DNA from 4 places in the Rahnella sp. BIGb0603 genome. Region 2 is predicted to be linked to each of the others. Evidence: predicted binding sites of a transcription regulator. Region 2 holds the regulator's gene; each other region holds the start of a gene.

Region 1 (2,204 bases), on a different contig from region 2:
AGCAGATAAAAGAGAGCGTTAGCCGCCAGCAGCCACATCACGGCGAGATGCCAGGCGATGTTGCCGCCCAGCCAGCCGCCGAGTGTGGTGTTTTGCGGAAACGTAAAGGTAAACAGGGGATCCGCGTTATAAATCCCCCAGCCGCTCATCACCATACCAATCATTGCCAGAAGATTAATCCAGTGGCTGATACGCACCGGCCAGGAATGGATCCTGCGTTTTCGAACTGAAGAGGGCTGAGGTTTCACGGTAAATCTCCTGTTAAACAGCCTGATTACATCGGTGGCGCGATGCCGTCTTTACCGGCGGCGATGCCACGGGCAACCAGCGCACCTTTGTCATCTTTCATGGCGAACAGCACGATTTTAGTGCCCGGTTTCAGCAGGCTGCGGTCGCCCGGTGCCAGCAGAACCACAGGAACGTCGTCAGGAACAACAACTGTTTTCTCAGCATCGTGATACTTCACGGTCAGCGTGCGGCCATTGCTGTTGACCAGTTTGCCGACGGTACCGTTGGTCATGGTATTGATTTTCCCGTCAGCAGATTCAAACGGGTTGAAGCCTTCACCGCTGCCGCGCAGGCTTGGCGCGAAGACGTGGACTTCCAGCGCTTTCAGCGTGCCGTTAGCCTGCGGAACTGCGGCGGTACCGATGAAACTGTCGGGTTTGATATCACTGATCTGGCCTTTGGTGACGGCGTTGATCTTGGTCTGGTCAGTCAGCTTCACATCGAGCTTTTCACCCTGACGTGTGGTGATTTGCACCGATGAGTCATTAACTGAATCAATGGTTCCGCGCGTCGGTTTAATCACGTTATCGGCCGCAAAGGCGGATGTCATTCCGCTGCACATCAGCAGGGAACCCAGTAATAAACCGGCAAGGCGTGTAGGTGTGTTCATGATCAACTCTCCATTTTCTAGCGTTATTTCATTCTGTTAGATGAATCACTGAACCGGCCAGTGATGAATAACTTCATTAAGAGTGGACGATAAACCGGGATTGGTTGATGACAAGTTGATGACAAAATTGTCATCAAAGGTGTCTGATGAAACTGATAAACTTCCTCTGAATCATTCTTTGGGGGAATGATCTTGCGGCGCCGAGGGCCTGAATGCGGATACTGGTGATAGAAGATGATGTCAGCACAGGCGACTACCTGAAAAAAGGGCTGACGGAGGCGGGTTACAGCGTGGATCTGGCGCGCAACGGAGCAGACGGTCTGTTTCTGGCCCTGGAAGAGGGTTATGACACCGTGATCCTCGACGTCATGCTGCCCGGCCTTGATGGCTGGCAGGTGATGGAAGTGCTGCGTAAAAAAAGTGACGTGCCGGTGCTGTTTCTGACGGCGCGTGACGAAGTGCAGGATCGCATTCACGGGCTGGAACTCGGCGCGGATGATTATCTGATTAAACCGTTTTCATTTACCGAGCTGGTGCTGCGGATCCGCACCTTACTGCGCCGCCCGACGGCACGCGAGCCGGACACGTTTTCAGTCGCCGATCTGAATCTCGATGTGCTGCGCCGCCGCGTCACCCGTCAGGATCAGACCATCGCGCTGACCAATAAAGAGTTTATGTTGCTGGAGCTGCTGATGCGCCGGGAAGGCGAAGTGCTGTCGCGCACCATGATCGCCTCGCAGGTCTGGGACATGAATTTTGACAGTGATACCAACGTTGTGGATGTGGCGATTAAGCGCCTGCGCGCCAAGGTGGATCGCGCCTTTGAGGTGAAACTGATCCATACCGTGCGTGGCATTGGCTACGTTTGTGAAGTGCGCAATGACTAACGTGATGAAAGAAACTGCCCGTCCGTCCGCCTCAAAACGAGCGATGTCGCTGACCTTGCGGGCGACATTACTGTTTGCGCTGATTGCCTCGCTGGTGGTCAGCGCTGTCGGTTTTTATCTCTATTATTCGATGGATAAAGAGCTGGTGCGCCGTGCGGATTATCAGGTCAGCGGGCGCGTGCAGTATTTCCGCCATCTGCTGGCGAATGAATTTCCGTTATCACAGCTGAGCCGTAATCCCGGTTTGTTTGAAAATATGCTCGGCAACGAGCGCGATATTCTGACTTTTCGTCTCGAAGGCGAGCCGCCACTGATTAACGTTAATCCCTCGCAGCTGATCTTACCGCCGGTTGCGCCCGTGCCCGACGGCCAGCCGCTCACCCTGCAAACCGTGCATCACCTCATGTCGCCGGACGGAA
Region 2 (2,204 bases):
GTGAGCGGCGTGCGAAGTTCATGGCTGACGTTGGCAAAGAAGTTACGTCGCGCGCCTTCGAGCTGACGCATCTGCGTGACGTCACGCGCCACCATCAGAAGCTGCCCCTCGGAATACGGCATCACGCGAAACTCGACGTAATGTTCATTATTGAGTTGCAGATTCAGGGCACGGCTGAAGTCACGGGTCTGGATCCAGGTGCGGAATTCCGGATAACGCAGCAGGTTAAAAATATGCTGGCCGTTATCTTCCGGCCAGCGGAAACCGAGCAGATCCTGCGCCAGTCCGTTACACCAGAAGATATTGCCTTCTTCCGTCGCCAGAACCACCGCATCCGGCAGCGATTCGGCACCGCTGCGGAAACGTTTGATCAACTGACCTAATTCACGACGACGTCGCCGGTTACGCATCTGCATCTGGTTCAGCCCGTAAAACAGCGGTTCCCAGCTCCAGCGCCCGTTCGGCGGGGTGATGCTGCGGTCAAGCCACAGCCAGTGAGAGAGTTTAAGCTGATTGTAATAATTCCAGCCCAGCGCCGCGACCAGCGACGCAAAGAGGAGCCAGCCGAAATGGCCGACGAAAATTCCGAGGATCAGGGCTGGCAGACAAAAGAGAAAAAATTCGCCGGCCAGACGTTTCCATGACAAACGTTCTAACACACAGGTTCTCCGCTGTGGGGGACTCAATAACGCGTTGAGAAACGATATCCGGTACCACGAACAGTCTGGATCATTCTGTCATGTCCACTGGTTTCCAGCGCTTTACGCAAACGACGAATATGCACGTCTACCGTGCGATCTTCCACATAAACGTTAGTGCCCCACACGTTATTGAGCAACTGTTCTCTGCTGTAAACGCGTTCGGAATGGGTCATAAAGAAGTGTAACAACTTAAATTCGGTCGGCCCCATATCGAGCGCCTGCTCGTTGGCCATCACCCGGTGAGACGACGGATCCAGACTGAGCCCCTGCATGTCGATCACTTCTTCGACCGCCATTGGCGAAATCCGGCGCATCACCGCTTTAATACGGGCAACCAGTTCTTTTGGTGAAAACGGTTTAGTGATGTAATCATCGGCACCGACTTCCAGGCCGCGCACCCGATCTTCTTCTTCACCGCGAGCGGTCAGCATCATCACCGGAATTTCGCGGGTCAGTGCTTCACGTTTAAGGTGCTTAATAAACTGAATACCGGAACCGCCGGGTAGCATCCAGTCGAGCAGGATCAGTTCTGGGTAAGGTTCCACTAACTGGCCAATCGCTGAATCAAAATCTTCAGCTTCTACTGCCTGATATCCATTCTGTTCCAGTACAAAACACACCATTTCACGGATTGGAGCTTCGTCTTCAACCACCAATATACGTCTAGCCATCGTAGGTCCTGCCAATAGGTTAGCGATCTTTTATTTGATTGCGGGCGCCATTATGCGTCAGTTTTGTGACAGATTTATGAATGAAAATGATGGTTCATTTAAGGCAAATATGACAGATAAATTCCCGCCATCCTGCTGAAATTGGTCTGATTTATCGGGGACAGGTTCCCCCGCCGACGTTTATACTTTGCACCATTGTCGTCATACAGGGTTCACACGGGAGTCTCATGCGCCTGATCCACACCTCCGACTGGCACCTCGGCCAGTACTTTTTTACCAAAAGCCGCGCCGCTGAACATCAGGCATTTTTGCGCTGGCTGACCGGTCAGGTGCAGCAGCATCAGGTGGACGCCGTCATTGTCGCCGGGGACATCTTTGATACCGGTTCGCCGCCCAGTTACGCCCGCGAGTTGTACAACCGCTTCGTGGTGGAATTACAACAAACCGGCTGTCAGCTGGTGGTGCTGGCCGGGAATCACGATTCCGTCGCCACCCTCAATGAATCCCGCGAACTGCTTTCGTGCCTGAATACACGGGTGATCGCCACCGTAGGCGAAAATCTGGAGGAACAGGTTTTAGTGCTGAACACGCGTGAAGGCCAGCCCGGCGCGGTGTTGTGTGCCATTCCGTTTTTGCGTCCGCGCGATTTACTCGCCAGCCAGGCCGGACAGTCCGGCAGCGACAAACAGCTCGCGTTGCAGGAAGCCATTGCGGCGCATTATGACGCGCTATATCAGGCCGCACTGGCGAAGCGTCAGAAACTTGGTATGCCGTTGCCCATTATCGCTACCGGCCATCTGACCACCGTCGGCGTCAGCACGTCTGACTCCGT
Region 3 (2,204 bases), on a different contig from region 2:
CAACCAGACACAGGGTGCCGCCAGTTCGCTGATACCACGGGCAAACTGATGGTAGGCTTCCACCGACTGATCCTGAGCCAGATCGCCGGTTGCCGCGATGATATCGACTTCGCGCTGCTGTGCTTTTATAGCGTCCAGCACCGCGCGATAGCTGTTAAACGTATTCACGCCCAGCAATGTCTCATCTTCACCGGCAAAAAGATGGGTATCTGTAATCTGTAGAATTCTGACTTTGGCCCCATTCACCAAAGGCAGTTTAAACAGGCTTTCCAAATCGTTTCCTTTGTTGTTGAAGTCTGTCTAACACACCGGAATTGCCATCGCTCCGTGCGCAAGGCAATAACGCAGCCAGTCCGCCAGGAACTGGTTAATTTGATGCTTTTCATCACGCTGATGCAACTTTTTATTAGGGTAATCATAGCGTGCTTTGAAGCGAAAGATCTGCTGACTCGCACACACTTCGGCCACCATGGCGTCGTGATACAGGCGAACCGTCAGTGAAGGCAGGCTCCAGTAACTGACGGCCGGTGCGGTCTGTTTGATTTCCACCAGCGACGTATAGCGCGTCGATTCGAGGATCGTCAGGCAATATGTGGCGCTACTCACCTGATATGTCACTGTTTCACCGGGCTCATCGGTGCGCGGCATCAAACGGCGCAATTGTGCGAAATTGGTTTCGCACAATCTCATCATTTCAGGGAAATCAGGGGTATAGCGCTTAATCATTCGTTGGCCCACTCTTTTCTCAGGGATTCATGGTGTAGCTGCAGCCATTGCAGGGCAATCACTGACGCCGCATTATCTATCGCTCCCTCTTCCACCCAGCGGTAAGCCTGTTCGCGGCTGACCACATGCACCCGGATGTCTTCATTCTCTGCTTCCAGACCGTGAATTCCTTCTGCCGTTGTCGCATCAACTTCGCCGACCATAATAGAAAGACGCTCGCTGGTTCCGCCCGGGCTGGCCAGGTAATTCAGAGCCGGTTTACAGCGTTTTACCACAATGTTCGCTTCTTCGAGTGCTTCACGGCGGGCGACGTCTTCAACTGTCTCGCCCTCTTCAATGATACCGGCGACCATCTCCAGAAGCCATGGGGTATCACTGGAATCAATACATGGGATGCGGATCTGTTCAATCAGCACGACTTCATCGCGCTGCGGATCATAAGGCAGCAGCACCGCTGCATGGCCCCTTTCGAAAACTTCACGCACAACTTCGCCGCTCATTTCCCCATTAAACAGCCGGTGACGAAACCGATATGCAATAATAGAAAAAAAACCTTTATATCGCGTCTCACGTGCAATAATTTCTACATCATCTTTACCGAAACTAACCGGTGAACTTTTGAATGCACACATGGATTGTTTTCCTCTTCCCTCATAAAGGCAATTTATCGTCCTTTGAGGTCAGTTTGATGAAAATGCGTTAATAATAATCAAGGTTGTTTGTGATAGATTTAGGCACATCCAGCGGGGAAGGCACGTTAAGCCAACCTCCCCGCTAGCCTGACTCTGCTAGAATCCGCGTCTATTGGTTTATTTGACTGCGCCACCATACATAACAACATTGCTGCACAACAAGGAATGCAAATGAAGAAACTGCTCCCCCTTCTCATCGGACTCAGCCTGGGCGGCTTCAGTACGATAAGCCAGGCCGAAAACCTGATGCAGGTCTATCAGCAAGCCAGGACGAGTAACCCGGACCTGCGCAAATCCGCTGCTGACAGGGATGCTGCATTCGAAAAAATCAACGAAAGCCGCAGTCCTTTATTACCGCAACTCGGTTTGGGTGCGGATTATGGTTATACCAATGGCTACCGCGATGCGAATGGCGTTAATAGTGATGTTGGCAGCGCCAGCCTGCAATTAACGCAGACCCTTTTTGATATGTCAAAATGGCGCGCACTGACCTTGCAGGAAAAAACTGCCGGTATTCAGGATGTGTCATATCAGACTGATCAACAATCCTTGATCCTCAATTCTGCTACGGCTTATTTCAACGTTTTGAGTGCGATCGATTCACTCTCTTATACCGAAGCGCAGAAACAGGCTATTTATCGTCAGCTGGATCAAACCACGCAGCGTTTTAATGTTGGCCTGGTGGCTATCACTGACGTGCAAAACGCCCGTTCACAATACGACACCGTATTGGCTAATGAAGTGACTGCCCGCAATAACCTGGATAACGCACTGGAATCTCTGCGT
Region 4 (2,204 bases), 370 kb from region 2:
ACGATACCGACCAGATCTACCGCTTTCGGGTTATTAATATACACAGACGCGAAAGAAGAAGGCGACATGCTTAATACCATGTCGACTTTCTTGCCTAATAATCCCTGAATAACACCCGAGTAATCGGATGAATTACGCAGTTTGGTATCCACATTTAATTCTTTATCGAAGAAATCTTTTACACACTGATTATCGCCGATTTGCTGAGTGGCGTTCTGACCACCCAGAATACCTAAATTCAATTCTTTAGGCGCATCTTCTGCCATGCTGTGCATTGCGGTAAGGGAACCTGCAACAAAGACCGCCAGACGTAATAACTTCTTCATTTAATGATGACCTTGTGTAGATTGAGAGAAAGTGAAAATAAGTACGGCTAAAATTTATTTCCGAAATAAAATACGGAATTTATTTATTAAAACATTCGTTACAACGCGTGAGCATCAGGAATTAACGTCGTGTTCTTCGCCATATAACTGCTGCAAGATCCCGTCGGTTAACTGATCCGGATGACCATCAAAGATAATCTGCCCTTTCGCAATGCCGATCACGCGGGTGCAGTAATCTTTTACCAGTTCTACGGAATGCAGGTTAACCATCACCGCGATGTTCTCTTCGCTGACCTTTTTCAGGGCATTCATGATGCGCAGGGTATTTTTAGGATCCAGCGAGGCAACCGGTTCATCGGCCAGTAAAATTTTCGGGTTTTGCATCAGGGCGCGACAAATAGCGACTCGCTGCATCTGACCCCCTGAGAGATTTTCAGCACGTTGCAGCGCATGCGGCAACATGTGCAACCATTCCAGCAGGGAAATCGCGCGGGCGCGGTCTTCGTCATCGAACTGATTAAAGAAGGATTTAAACGTGGAGGTGTGGCTCAGGCGCCCCAGCAACACGTTGGTTAACACGTCCAGACGCGGAACCAGGCAGAAATCCTGAAAAATCATGCCGCAGCCCGAACGCCAGCGACGCAGCGCTTTGCCGGTCAGACCCGCCAGTTCCTGCTGCTCACCGTTTTCGTAATGACACACCACACTGCCGTCGGTTAACGGGATCGTGCCGTTAAGCACGTGCAGCAGAGTCGATTTCCCCGCACCGGAACGGCCAATGACCGCAACAAATTCACCGGCGTGAAGATCGAAATTGATGTCATTAAGAACACGCTGACCTGATTTATAGGATTTCACCAGGCCTTTCACGTCCAGCACTTTGTTCAGATGTTGCTGCCCGGCCTGAGGATATTCAGCCTGTGCCAGCTTAAGTTGAGCTTGCGCCATGATGCTGTCTCTCGGTTGCTTTCGTTATCTGGCGTTCATTAAGCGCGAGTTTTGTGACACATCAATGACGATTTAGTGGACAGCATATGACAAAAATGTAGCAACTTAAGAGAAATCCCTCGGTAATTATCCTGAATGATCTGTAGCCTGTTATGTGGCATTTAAGTCTATGATTGCAGAGCCTACGTCAAAAAAAGGAAGATGAAATGGATAATCAGTCACTCATCACCACGTTGAAAGAAATCGCCGGAAGCCGCCATGTCCTGACCGGCGACAGCAATACCGAGCGCTACCGCAAGGGGTTTCGCTCCGGCGGCGGCAAGGCGCTGGCGGTGGTATTCCCGCAGACATTGCTTCAACAATGGCAACTGCTTAAAGCCTGCATCGCGGCCGACAAAATTGTCATCATGCAGGCCGCCAATACGGGGCTGACCGAAGGTTCGACGCCGAGCGGCGACGATTATGACCGCGACATCGTCATTTTCAGCACCCTGAAACTCGATCAGATCCAGCTGCTCGACGGCGGCCATCAGGTGATCGGTTTCCCCGGCAGCACGTTGTATAAACTCGAAAAAATTCTCAAGCCGTATAACCGCGAACCGCATTCGGTCATCGGTTCATCCTGCATTGGTGCCTCCGTCGTCGGCGGGATATGCAACAACTCCGGCGGTTCACTGGTGAAACGTGGTCCGGCTTATACGGAAATGGCGTTGTATGCGCAGATTGATGCGCAGGGAGAACTCCGGCTGATAAACCATCTGGGGATCAATCTGGGTGAGACGCCGGAAGAGATTCTGACACGGCTGGAAAAAGGCGATTATCTCGAAGCTGATATTCTGCACGATCAGCGGCTGGCTTCGGACCATGATTACGCGGCGCGTGTCCGCGAAGTGGATGCCGATACGCCATCACGCTTTAACGCCGATGAGC

What was found. The regulator PhoB, encoded in region 2, activates phosphate uptake and scavenging genes when phosphate is short. The targets are predictions, from matches to a motif close to CTGTCATAAAACTGNCNNAT.
Region 1: a site for PhoB is predicted at 1,004-1,023, ahead of M2403_RS11185 (heavy metal response regulator transcription factor). Genes of this name have one in related genera too.
Region 3: a site for PhoB is predicted at 1,402-1,421, ahead of nudF (ADP-ribose diphosphatase). Genes of this name have one in related genera too.
Region 4: a site for PhoB is predicted at 1,315-1,334, ahead of phnC (phosphonate ABC transporter ATP-binding protein). Genes of this name have one in related genera too.

What each region holds. Positions count from the first base shown of each region.
Region 1 covers NZ_JANUEX010000003.1:610,892-613,095, forward strand. The annotation lists gene M2403_RS11175 (cytochrome b/b6 domain-containing protein) at 1-248, opposite strand, end outside; gene M2403_RS11180 (hypothetical protein) at 275-898, opposite strand; gene M2403_RS11185 (heavy metal response regulator transcription factor) at 1,111-1,785, shown strand; gene M2403_RS11190 (heavy metal sensor histidine kinase) at 1,778-2,204, shown strand, end outside.
Region 2 covers NZ_JANUEX010000001.1:1,029,352-1,031,555, forward strand. The annotation lists gene phoR (phosphate regulon sensor histidine kinase PhoR) at 1-659, opposite strand, end outside; gene phoB (phosphate response regulator transcription factor PhoB) at 683-1,372, opposite strand; gene sbcD (exonuclease subunit SbcD) at 1,600-2,204, shown strand, end outside.
Region 3 covers NZ_JANUEX010000011.1:138,260-140,463, forward strand. The annotation lists gene cpdA (3',5'-cyclic-AMP phosphodiesterase) at 1-273, opposite strand, end outside; gene M2403_RS23010 (DUF1249 family protein) at 301-726, opposite strand; gene nudF (ADP-ribose diphosphatase) at 723-1,358, opposite strand; gene tolC (outer membrane channel protein TolC) at 1,590-2,204, shown strand, end outside.
Region 4 covers NZ_JANUEX010000001.1:662,656-664,859, forward strand. The annotation lists gene phnD (phosphonate ABC transporter substrate-binding protein) at 1-326, opposite strand, end outside; gene phnC (phosphonate ABC transporter ATP-binding protein) at 441-1,274, opposite strand; gene dld (D-lactate dehydrogenase) at 1,481-2,204, shown strand, end outside.